Regions from separate parts of the Halomonas sp. AOP13-D3-9 genome, predicted to be linked through region 1. Evidence: predicted binding sites of a transcription regulator. Region 1 holds the regulator's gene; each other region holds the start of a gene.
The links. The regulator LexA, encoded in region 1, represses DNA repair genes until DNA is damaged. The targets are predictions, from matches to a motif close to TACTGTNTANNTANACAGTA.
Positions count from the first base shown of each region.

Region 1 (4,139 bases):
AATTTTGGGCCTTCAAGGTCAAGCATGACCGGGCCTAACGGTTGAGTCATCGTGATAGGTCCATGAAAAGGGGCGATGATTCTAGACGATCGTCTAGCGGTGTCAAAAACTTATCAATCAAAGGATTGCCGTCCGCCGTGCAACCAAACCGGGGTGCCCGGTAACGCGAGCGCAAAGAGGGTTAGCAAATCACTATTACGTAAACGAATGCAGCCGTGGGAGGCCGCAACGCCCATGGGTTCGTCAGGCGGTGTGCCGTGCAGGTATATATAGCGCCGTTGCGAGTCCACCTGACCGCCGCGGTTCACGCCCTTTTCTAATCCGCAAAGCCACAGAATGCGGGTCAAAATCCAGTCACGCTCTGGATGCGCTTCGGCTAGCGCGGATGAAAACGTCTCGCCTGTCCAGCGGCGGCCTCGAAACACTGCGTTGTCGGGCATATCACCGCCAATGGCGGCGCGCACATAGTGCCAGCCGTGGGGGGTTTTACCACTACCATTACGCTCCCCGACACCGGCGGCAGCGGATGAGATCGCACACTCATGGAGCACTTTCGGCCCTCGCCAGCAGCGCAGCAGCTGCTGGGTAGTATCAATCTCCAGCCAGATATTCTCAGCCGGGGGTAGCTCAGCTAGCGTAGGCGTTCGCATGTTTTCCTTCTTCTGGCTTGGCTTCTTCAAGGGCGAGCGGTAACGGTGCATTCATGGCCGCCACAACGACCGGCAGCAATCGCTTGACTAAATCACGTACTGAAACCTGTTCGTGATAATCTTTTTCAGCGATATCACGCAGTGCATCAAGGCCGGACAGGGTAAATATTACCGTGCCAAGCATAAAGTGTAGCCGCCAAAAGCGCTCCGCGTCAGGTAGGTCCGGCGTGGCTTGTCGCACCAGCTCGGTGAAGCGGGTAAACACATCGCCATACTCTTGCTGGATATAGCGCCTAAGATGCCCCTGTGCCTGGCTGTAGGCAAGGCCGAGCAAGCGCATAAACACTTTTAAACTATTGCGTTCAGCGGGCACTGCAAGAACGGTGGTTGCCATGGTTTCGAGCAGGGTTTCAAGCTCAATAACCCGCCCAGCATGCTGTCCTTCCAGCTCATCAAGGGCGGTGTGAAAACGCTGGGAGAAGGGATCCAAATAGCGGGCAAAGACGGCCTGAATCAAAGCTTTTTTGGAGCCAAAATGGTAATTCACAGCGGCTAAATTGACGCGCGCTTTGCTAGTGATGTTGCGCAGCGAAGTTTCGGCAAAACCCCGCTCTGCAAACAGCACCTCGGCAGTATCGAGTATACGGGTCACCGTATCAGATTGAGCCATGTCGCTCTCCAGGGAAACAGGTGTTTAAAACATAGCAAAATACTATGCCATAACCATGGCGGTCTCAACGCTTGATTTATTAACAAAATACAGCCCGTTAAATAAGCAGAAGCTTAGTTTCAAACGATTAGAAAAATTGCATAGACATCGAAGATAGCCACTGACAAGGCATATACTGGACAGAGGAACATACTGTATACTTAACCACTGATTGATTAAGTTGCCATTTAATTTGTTACTGTCTATTCACTATTTATGGAGTCTGGTATGTCGCGTCCGCTAACCGCTCGCCAACAGCACGTGTTCGATTTTATCGTTAAAACGATGGGCGAATTTGGCTACCCTCCTACCCGCGCCGAAATTGCCAAGGCGCTTGGCTTCCGCTCCCCCAACGCGGCCGAAGAGCACCTGCGCGCGCTGGAACGCAAAGGCGTTATTCGCATTATTCGCAACACTTCTCGCGGTATCCGCCTGCCCAACCAGGAACCGCAAGAAGTCATGGAGAGTGCTGCCACCGCCTTACCCGCAGCCAACGTTGAAACGCTGCCAACGGGCCTACCCGTGATCGGTGAAGTGGCCGCAGGCAGCCCCATTTTGGCCGCTGAACATATTGACCGTTACTGCCCGCTACCCGCCGAGTACTTTACCCCCAAAGCCGATTACTTGCTGCGCGTGCGCGGCCTTTCCATGAAGGACATTGGCATTTTGGAAGGCGATTTACTGGCAGTTCATCGCACCGATCGGGTTCGCGATGGCCAGATTGTGGTTGCCCGACTGGAGGATGAAGTAACGGTTAAACGCTTTAAACGCCAGGGCCACCAGGTAACGCTGTTTGCAGAGAACCCTGATTTTGCGCCCATTGAAATCGACCTGCGCTCCCAGTCGCTCGATATCGAAGGCGTCGGCGTTGGTGTGATTCGTGGCGGCAACGGCCAGGCACTCGGTTAGCCGCCGCCCCTAGCCACCCCTACTGTAGATCGATATAGCGGTGGTCATTGAAGGTGGCCACCCAATGAGGGTGATAAACCAGCATAATACTCAGCAGCATGCCGGTGATAAACGCCTCTGAAGGCATTAACAGCGGTAAGAAGCGCGCATACTCCTGGGCGAGATAAACCGCCTCAGGGTCAGTCCCCGCAACGATGATCAGCAGCACCGCTGCCAGCCCTCCTCCCAGCGTTGCCAGCGCCGCGCCAAAAAAGCCGCAGGCAAACAAAAACACCATCAGGTTATCCGGCAGGCGGCGATCTACCAGCCGCCATACCGCGCCAATGACGGCCGCCGGGACGACACCGGTAACCAGCACGTTTGCCCCCAGCAGCAGCCATTCATTGCGCCCAATTACCACCATGGCGATATTAATCAGCACGTTGCTAATCAGCGCCAATGGCGCTTTAAAAACGAGTGTCATTAAAACCGTGAAAACAAGGTGCAACGTTAGCCAATCAACCGCCTGCGCACGCAGCTGCCACATCAGCATCACCGCCAGCGTGGCGCCCAGCCAGCGGTGCTGAAGCGCGGTATCCGCTATTAACACCTGCCAGGGCCGCCCCCAAAGTGCCCACGCGATCACTGCTAACGAGAGTAGCCAGGTGAGCAGCAGCGCCCAGGGTGCTAATACACTTTGCGCAAACGACATGGCGGCCTCTCAGGTTGATGAGGGTTAACTAAAGACCACTGTCTTATTACCGTGGACCAGCACGCGATCCTCTAAGTGCCAGCGCAAACCGCGAGCAAGTACGGCTTTTTCAACGTCACGGCCAAAACGTACTAAGTCAGTGGGCGTATGGCAGTGGCTTACGCGATGAATATCCTGTTCGATGATGGGGCCTGCGTCGAGTTCCTCGGTCACGTAGTGGCAAGTAGCACCTATCAGCTTAACGCCCCGCTGGTATGCCTGGTGGTAGGGTTTTGCCCCGGCAAAGGAGGGCAAAAAGCTGTGATGAATATTGATCACTCTTCCCGCATAGCGCGCGCACAGCTCGGGGGGCAGTATTTGCATATAGCGCGCCAGCACCACGCAGTCAGCGCGAGCGCTATCGATTTCGGCCTGCACCTTGGCAAACGACGTTTGCTTATTATCCGGGTCTACCGGGACGTGGTGGTAAGGAATGCCGTACCACTCGGTCAGCGAACGCATATCGTCATGGTTGGAGATAACACCGACAATATCGCAATCCAGCTCACCCGCCTGCCAGCGGTAAAGTAGATCGACCAAGCAGTGTGACTCCCGCGACACCATCAGCACCACACGCCGACGCAGCTGGGTATCCACCAGGGACCACTGCATATTGAATTCGCTGGCCACCGGCTCGAACGCCGCGCGCAGGGCTTCCACCGACATACCGACCGAATCCGCCAGAATTTCGTAGCGCATAAAAAAGCAGCCGGTTTCTAAATCGGAGTGCTGGCTGGCTTCGGTAATGGAGCCGCCCTGCTGGGCAATAAAGCTCGATACCCGTGCAACAATCCCCACCCGGTCAGGACAGGAAACCACTAAACGATAATAATGAGACATGTGAGCTACTCTTGACCTATTGCTAAGTTAATTATGACAAACCAGCGGCTTAGGTCGCATAGTGTATCGGAAGGGCATGGAAGATTGTTAGCCGCCCCTGCCTTCCCGTATAGTTAAGTCACTACTTTTTAGGTTTTTCATAACAGATGCATTCACCACGCGTTCAAATTCGTCCCCGTCGTCGTCCACCGCTGCGCATGTTGCCGCTGGGGGGATGCGGTGAGATTGGAATGAATCTAACGCTATACGGCTACGACGATCACTGGATAGCCGTCGATTGCGGCATGATGATCCGTCAGGA
Region 1 is NZ_JBQSYH010000011.1:38,855-42,993, forward strand. Features, by position in the region: gene nagZ (beta-N-acetylhexosaminidase) at 1-50, opposite strand, end outside; gene ACT3UM_RS13370 (L,D-transpeptidase family protein) at 114-650, opposite strand; gene ACT3UM_RS13375 (TetR/AcrR family transcriptional regulator) at 628-1,320, opposite strand; gene lexA (transcriptional repressor LexA) at 1,588-2,268, shown strand; gene ACT3UM_RS13385 (energy-coupling factor ABC transporter permease) at 2,288-2,959, opposite strand; gene purU (formyltetrahydrofolate deformylase) at 2,984-3,838, opposite strand; gene ACT3UM_RS13395 (ribonuclease J) at 4,069-4,139, shown strand, end outside.

Region 2 (4,139 bases), on a different contig from region 1:
CATCCTTGAGGCGATGAAAATGGAAACCGAGGTGCGTGCCAGCAGTGCAGGCACTGTGTCTAAGGTTAACGTCAGCGAAGGCGATAGCGTCGTCGTAGGCGACACGCTGATCGAGCTCTAAGGGCCCCCGGTAATGGATAAAAAGTAATGGATAAATTAGTAACGTTATGGGAAGGCTCGGGGCTGTACAACCTAGAGCTTGGCCAAGCGGTCATGATGGTCGTGGGGCTATTGCTGCTCTACCTGGCGATCTATAAGAAGTTTGAGCCGCTGCTACTGGTACCCATTGGCTTTGGCGGCATTCTCGCCAATATTCCTGAGGCCGGGCTGGCCATTTCAGCGCTCGACCAAGCGATTGAGGTGGCCAAGCCTGCGGTACTGCAGCAGATGGCGGCAGCATTGGGTGCTAGTCTCGATCCGTTATCGAACGCAGACGCATGGCGGGAGGCGTTGCATATCATCGCTCACGATGCTGCGGCGCCCGATGAACTTCGCGCCGCACGGGATATTGCCGTGGGCGTTGGCTACAGCGACGGCATGCTCTATAGCTTCTACAAGGTCGCGATTGGCTCGGGCATTGCACCGCTGATTATCTTTATGGGCGTGGGCGCCATGACCGACTTCGGCCCGCTGTTGGCCAATCCACGGACGCTGTTTTTAGGTGCAGCGGCTCAGTTCGGTATTTTTGCCACCCTGTTTGGCGCCGTGTTGCTTACCTCGATGGGGGTGATGGACTTCTCGCTTAATCAGGCTGCCGCCATTGGTATTATTGGTGGCGCCGATGGCCCGACCTCCATCTACGTATCCAGCGTGCTGGCGCCGGAGCTGCTGGGGGCTATCGCCGTGGCCGCCTACGCCTATATGGCGTTGGTGCCACTGATTCAGCCGCCGATTATGCGTCTGTTGACCACCCAGAAAGAGCGTGAGATCAAGATGACTCAGCTGCGGCCGGTCTCCAAGCTGGAAAAAGTGGTCTTCCCACTGGTGCTGTTGATTCTGGTCGCGCTGTTTCTGCCCGATGCCGCTCCGCTGCTGGGCATGTTCTGCTTCGGTAATCTGATGCGCGAGTGCGGTGTGGTAGAGCGCTTGTCGGATACCGCGCAAAACGCCCTGATTAATATCGTCACGATTATCCTCGGCCTGTCGGTAGGCTCCAAGCTGATGGCTGAGAGTTTCCTGTCGTTCGAGACGCTGGGGATATTAGGCTTGGGGATTGTTGCCTTTGGCATTGGCACGGCCGCCGGGGTATTGATGGCCAAGCTGATGAACCTGATGAGCAAAATGCCCATCAACCCCTTGATCGGCGCCGCGGGGGTATCTGCTGTGCCGATGGCCGCGCGAGTGGCTAACAAGGTGGGGCTTGAGGCGAACCCGCATAACTTCCTGCTGATGCACGCCATGGGCCCCAACGTGGCGGGTGTGATTGGCTCGGCAGTCGCCGCAGGCGTAATGATCAAGTACCTGGGGTAACGCTTAAGGCAGGTGTTAACCGCCTGTTTTAATAGTGGGTCAACAGAGCGCGGCATACTGACACTTTCTGTATGTCGCGTTTTTTATAGGCGTATTGTTTAGTCTAGAGGGGATGTTGAGTTTAGATGGGTGCTCTAGTCAGGGAGCTAGTCAGTGATAATATGGATAGCACTCTTTAAACGGTTTTCCAGTGGAGTAAGATCAAATGGACAGTCCCGTGGCCAGCCAATGGTCAGGCGCACGCCATCACCATCGTAGTCGGCTTGCTCAATAGGGATCGCACCTTCTTCGCACCAGGCGCGGGCAATCGCTTCATTAGCAAAGGTGAGTCGCAGGGTGTAGCTGTCGCGCTCAACCACTTCCCGTGTAGGTAGCGTCTCAAGGGCATGGCTAACCGCCTGGGCGTAGGCGCGGGCTAAACCGCCGGTGCCTAGCTTGGTGCCGCCAAAATAACGAATCACCACACAGCCAATCTGGCCCAGTTGGCTGCCCTGGAGAACCTGATACATGGGTCGGCCAGCGGTGCCGCCTGGCTCACCATCATCGGAAAAGCCAATCAGATTTTGCTCGCCGGGTGGCCCGGCAATATAGGCAGTGCAGTGGTGGCTGGCATTAGGGTGCGCGGTTTTTGCCGCATTCAACAGACTAGTGAATGCATTGATATCTGGGGCGTAGCAGACCCAGGTGATAAATTGGCTCTTTTCGACTTCAATGTCAGCCGTATGCCATGACGCAGGGGGTAGCTCGGGAACCCGATAGCGCATTAATGCTCCGTGAAGGTAGTCTCACTTTTCACACCCATTACCATGCCGAGCACCTGAATATCCCGGTTATGCAAAAAAAGCGCTGGCTGCTGAGTATCCTCTGGCCATAGCTCAACGCCAAAGCGGCTGATAGAGAGCTGCTTCAAGGCGATTGTTTGCTGGTTAATTTCGGCAACGGCGGTTTCTATCTGGGTATCGTGTTGATAGCGCCGGATAATAATGACATCGCCATCGAATAAGTTGCAATCACACAATGCATTGCCGCGCACTTTGAGCGCATAGGTATTGCGTCGGGTAACGTTAGCTGACATCGCATAGGGACGTGGTACTGCTTGCATGCGGCCGAACGTAGCGGTAGGTGCTGCCATCGATAGGGTCATTATGAAGTCTCCATTGCATGTTCTTTCATACAGTGGTTTTTAGTATAGACCTGTTTTTGCATACAGTGCTAGCAGTAATTAGTCTTAACCCTCTTTGATGGGGATCACGCTGCGACCCAGCGCCGCATTGTGTGAGTGGCGAGCAAGGGGCTTTACGTGTAGAGTTCGACGCAAAATCAATATGCCAGGAGAGACGCTTGAGCCTGTGTCTACAAGCCCGACAGCTTGCCTGTGAACGTGACGACCGCTGGCTGTTTCAAGGGCTGGATCTAGATATTCGCAGCGGTGAAATTGTGCGTATCGAGGGGCCCAATGGCAGTGGTAAGACCAGCCTGCTGAAAATCCTCTCCGGGCAGCTCAGTGACTATCAGGGCGAGCTTTTCTGGAATGGCGCTGCGATGAAAGAGGCGCGTGAACATTTCCTGGCTAATTTGCTCTATTTAGGGCACACCCCAGGTATTAAGTTGGGGCTTTCCCCGTTAGAAAACCTGGCATGGTATCAGGCGCTCAGCGGGGAAAACGGTAACGAGGATCAGCGCCTGGGTGCCCTTGAGCGGGTTGGTCTGGCAGGTTTTGAAGATGTGCCTGCAGGGCAACTCTCTGCTGGCCAACAGCGTCGCGTGGCGCTGGCGCGCTTAACGCTGACGCCCCGGTCTCTCTGGGTGTTGGATGAACCTTTTACCGCGATAGACCGTCACGGCGTCGCTGAGCTGGAAAGACAGCTTGTGGCCCACGCGCAGGCGGGGGGCTGTGTGCTGGTAACGACACACCACGAATTAACCGCCTCACCGTTGTTGAGACGGATATCCCTCGAGTAAAGGGGAAAGGAGAAAGGGTTGCACAGCTCTTTACATGGCGCTTCACATGGTACTTCAAATAGCTCTTCACAAGTTTCAGAAACCACCCAACAGGTGCTAGCAGTGCCACTGCGTGAGCACAAAGGTGGCTTGATGATCGCCGTGAAGGCCACGCTAGCGCGTGACTTAACGCTGTTGCTGAGACGCCGTGGCGAGGTGCTCAACCCGCTGGTGTTTTTTGCCCTGGTGATCACGCTGTTTCCGATCGCGATTTCGCCCGACCCTGAGTTGTTAGCGGTCATTGCGCCGGGTTTGCTGTGGGTGGCGGCGCTGTTAGCCGCGCTGCTGTCATTAGACAGCCTGTTTCGTAGCGATTATGACGATGGCAGTCTGGAACAACTGTTATTGGCGCCGCAGCCGTTAGCCGCGCTGAGTTTGGCCAAAGTGGCCGTGCACTGGCTGCTGACAGGCCTACCGTTGGCGCTGATGGCGCCAATATTGGGTATTATGCTGGCGCTGCCAGCGGGTAGTTACGCCGTGCTGGCGCTGTCGCTTGCCCTGGGCACGGCAAGCTTGAGCTTGATTGGCGCGATTGGTGCGGCGTTAACCGTCGGCTTGGCGCGGGGCGGGGTGCTGCTTTCGCTGCTGGTGCTACCGCTGTATATCCCGGTGCTCATTTTTGGCGCCGGTGCGGTGCAGGCCGCCATTTTCGGAGACGGCGTCGCTGC
Region 2 is NZ_JBQSYH010000026.1:16,033-20,171, forward strand. Features, by position in the region: gene oadA (sodium-extruding oxaloacetate decarboxylase subunit alpha) at 1-121, shown strand, start outside; gene ACT3UM_RS22325 (sodium ion-translocating decarboxylase subunit beta) at 148-1,470, shown strand; gene ACT3UM_RS22330 (IMPACT family protein) at 1,617-2,234, opposite strand; gene ACT3UM_RS22335 (LexA family protein) at 2,234-2,614, opposite strand; gene ccmA (cytochrome c biogenesis heme-transporting ATPase CcmA) at 2,812-3,432, shown strand; gene ccmB (heme exporter protein CcmB) at 3,565-4,139, shown strand, end outside.
Region 2: ACT3UM_RS22335 (LexA family protein) is a predicted target of LexA. The motif match lies at 2,663-2,682, and genes of this name have one in related genera.

Region 3 (4,139 bases), on a different contig from region 1:
CATGACAAGGCTCCTTCAATAGGGGTTAAAGATCGGCGGGAAGTTCGTGCGGGGGAACGGGGCATAGGTGCAGCTCGGTGCGATACAGCTGTCCTTTTGCCATCACGTAGGTTTCGGCATAGGTTTGATCCTGGGTGAGCAGTCGTTCGGTCAGTTGGGTTAAGGCGATATCTAAATCGGGGCTAAGAGAGGCCATGATGTGCTCCACGTAAAAGCAAAAAGCCCAGCCTGTTAGTGGCTGGGCTTATCGCGCTATCCAATGAGGGGTAAGACAAAAACCAGGAAAATCAGCATTAGAATGATCAGAAACAGCATGTCAGCTCACCAGGGCAAGGGCCGTTTGTAGCGCCTCTTGCTTCAGCTGCGCCCCTTGGCCAAACCACGCGGAATCCAGACGGGTATCGTTGCTGCGAGCCCGCTTGTCGTGATCCACGTACTCGGTCACGGCATTGAGCAGACCCCAGGCAGTGTCTTTGGCCGTGTCGAGGTGGGAGCCGCGGCCTTCGCCGTGGTAAAGCTTCTGTACCTTGTTGAGCGCCCGATAGTTAGGCAGCTTGGAAGGATCTTCGATTGGCTTATCGATACCGCAGAGCACTGACTGGAAATACTGCTGCGCCTCGCGATGATCGATCTTACGTTCTGCCAGGGCCTTCATGCGGTACATGAAGTCATTCCACTGGGAAACAGAAATACCTAGTTGGCTTTTTAACGCACGTGGATCGAACTCCGACCGGTGGGGTACCTTCACTGCCTGCGACGTGCCATCCACCGCAATCTGCAGCGTGTTGTTACACACCACCCGCACCGTGGTGGGTGTCGCCATGGTGGCCAGCGTGCCGTCACAGGAGGTTGCCAATAGTAGGTAGTCGTTGACCTCATCCTGGCCTTTCAGGGAGGTGCTTAAACCACTGCGCGCCAAGGCCCAGAACTTACGCCCGCCTTTCAGTACCCCAGCGGTTTCCAGCTCATACCCGGCGTACTCTGTCAGGTCACGGTAAAACTCCAGTATCTCTTCGGGCTGCACCACCTTGTATCGCTGGGATACTACGGATAGCGGCGCCTTGGTATCCGAGCGATAGAGCACTTTCTGCTCGGGGAAAGAGTGGATACTGCCCAGGTGACTGGCACCCTCGGCAATAAAGCGTACCGGGGCTTCTTCAATGTGCCAGTTCATACCGGCCTGTTGCTGCCAGACCTCTAGCGGTTGTTGACGGGATAGCTGTTGCCCCAGACCGTGCCACGGGGTTGCGCCGACGTAAGCCATTTGTTCAATGAGATGAGCCATGGTGAAAACTCCTAGCAATAAAAAAGCGCTGACGTTAATCGCCAGCGCTTTATGGTTGGAAAGTAAGGGGTATGTCGCTTAGTGGGTACACATTAGCGAGGTGCGGTGAAGGGACGGGTTAATTACCGGAAGGTATGACCACAAGATACGCACAGCCAGGGCGTTCCTTCACCGGGTGGCAGTTTCTGTGTGAAGAACACCTTTGCGACACGCAAGCCTGCTTGACTGCCGGAAACAGCCCCCATCACGGCAGCCGGCAGTTTGGCTAACGGGAAGCGGGAGGAGGCATCCGATAACGGGGACGTTGGGGTATAGGACGCCCGCCACGCCCCAACGGCTCCACCCACGAGGCTGCTGCCAACGGTGCCGATGCGTTGGGCGGTTTCAAGGTTAAACGTGCAAGCGGCTGCACAGCGTAGGCAAGGCGGGGACATAACTAACACTCCTATAGGCGTCAAAGTGATCCCGTGTGCAGGATTCATAGGAGTGATATAGATCTGTAATTTTTTGGCTTTGACCTTTGAGTGGTTGCTTCGATAAGCCTCTTTACTGATACTGTTCATAAATACAGTAAAAGAGGGAGCCTATTATGTCATTGAACGTTTCACTACTGGGCCGGGCAGATGCCATGGCCTCGTCACTACCCTTGCCGCTCTATTCAACCGCCGTACGCGCCGGGTTTCCTTCGCCCGCCGATGATCACTTGGATACCGAGCTTGATCTGCACCGCTACGTCGTTAAACGCCCAGCCTCGACCTATTTTGCTCGTGCCGAAGGTTATTCAATGATCGGAGACAGCATCCACCCTGGGGACTTATTGGTGGTGGATCGCAGCCTGGAAGCGCTGCCTGGTCGAATTGTGGTGATCTGTGTCGATGGGGAAATGACCGTTAAGCGTCTGGAGCGCGTTGGCCAACGTACTTACCTCAAAGCAAGCAACCCTAATTTCAAGCCGATACCCCTTGATGGTCGCGAATCCCAAGTCTGGGGCGTGGTGACCGATGTGATTCACAATCTGCTGAGGTCACTGCCGTGATTGCACTCGTTGACTGCAACAACTTTTATGTCAGTTGTGAGCGCGTCTTTGATCCAACGTTGGAAGGGCGCCCGGTAGGGGTGCTGTCGAATAACGATGGTTGTGTCGTCGCCCGCAGCAACGAGCTAAAAGCCCAGGGTGTGGAGATGGGGACTGCCATGCACTTGTTACCGCCCGAGATTCGTCGCCAGGCTGTGCTGCTATCCAGTAACTATGCGTTATACGGCGATATGTCCCAGCGGGTAACTGAGGTGCTAGGCGAGTTTTCGCCCCATGTGGAGGTGTACTCCATTGATGAAAGCTTTGTCGGGTTTCAGGGCTTTGACCCAGATTCGCTGGAGGCACGGGGCCAAGCCATGCGCGATACCGTTCGACAGTGGACGGGCATTCCCGTGTGCGTGGGGTTTGCACCTACCCGCGTACTCGCCAAAGTGGCCAACCAAGCGGCTAAGAAACACCCCGCTTATAAGCAGCAGGGCGTGTGTAAGCTAACCGCCGAAAGTGAAGCGACCAAGGCACTGTTAAAGCAGTTGCCGGTGACAGAGCTGTGGGGGGTGGCACGCCGTACCGGTGAACGTTTAAGAGTGATGGGTATTGAGACCGCATGGGATCTACGCGAGGCAGACCCTAAGCGTATTAGGCAGCGCTTTAGTGTGGTGAAGGAACGCATCGTATGGGAACTACGCGGGCAATCCGCCATCCAGCTTGATGACATGAGTCTACCCAAAAAACAAATCATGGTGTCGCGTTCATTCGGCAGGCTTACCGGCAACCCCCATGACTTACGCGAAGCCTTAAGGCATCACGCCGCCAGGGCGGCAGAAAAGCTGCGCAAACAGCAAAGTGTTACCAGCGCCGTCATGGTGTTTGTTCGCACGAATCCATTTCGTACCGACCTACCGCAATATCAACAGCGTGTGGTTGTCTCCCTAGAGAGGCCTACCGACGATAGCCGCGATATCATCGCAGCAGCGATACAAGGATTAAGGCGTCTATGGCGCAAAGGTTATGCCTACCACAAAGCAGGCCTGATGCTGCTAGACTTTTCCCCCAAGGCCAACCGGCAGCTTACCCTCACCGAAACCCCGCAAACCGGCGAGGAGGCTAAGCGCAGTGAACGCCTGATGGCGACGATGGATAAGCTCAATCGTGAGCTAGGTAAAGGAACGGTACAGCTGGGTCTACCCCGTAAAGGCAATGCCTGGTCGCTGCGCAGTGAGCGTCGAACGCCGCGTTACACCACGCAGTGGAATGAGCTTCTGGTCGTTAGGTAGATCAAGCATCGGTTTATATTTTTGCCATGCTAAACAAATTAAACTATTGATGAAGAAAACATCGGTGTGAACAAAGCGCCGTAAGGATGGTTCCTTAAGCACGACATCACGACGTTGAGAGCAAAAAAAATCATAAAAACACCATATAGGTTGGCAATTTACGAAATTCTTGGCCGCGAACGTCGTCTTGTCGTGGATACTCCATCAAAATCTTCGCGTTGCAAGGCACGTCAATAGTGCATTGGGCAACGTGCTGTGTCTTCGGGAGCTTACAAAGAAGTTGAATAATATTCACAAGAAATCCCTTTCCTCACAGCCTAGCACCGAATGCTCGCTGCCTGATGTTTGTCCATTGCTCACAGAAATACTGTGGGGAGAGGGGGTGGGTCCGATCACCCAGTGGCGCTTCGAGCCACGTTTACCGTTGCTATAGCAGATAATCCCTTGGGCATTGAGCAGTGAGGCAGCTCGCTTGAACGCTGCGCCAAGGCCACGGGGCTCACGCGGCCATTGGCTATCCAAAGTGCAACTCGGCCGATATTTT
Region 3 is NZ_JBQSYH010000013.1:45,688-49,826, reverse strand. Features, by position in the region: gene ACT3UM_RS15140 (ERF family protein) at 1-3, opposite strand, end outside; gene ACT3UM_RS15135 (hypothetical protein) at 26-196, opposite strand; gene ACT3UM_RS15130 (DUF932 domain-containing protein) at 317-1,285, opposite strand; gene ACT3UM_RS15125 (hypothetical protein) at 1,408-1,719, opposite strand; gene ACT3UM_RS15120 (LexA family protein) at 1,875-2,321, shown strand; gene ACT3UM_RS15115 (Y-family DNA polymerase) at 2,318-3,595, shown strand; gene ACT3UM_RS15110 (AICE-type RepA C-terminal domain-containing protein) at 3,887-4,139, opposite strand, start outside.
Region 3: ACT3UM_RS15120 (LexA family protein) is a predicted target of LexA. The motif match lies at 1,839-1,858, and genes of this name have one in related genera.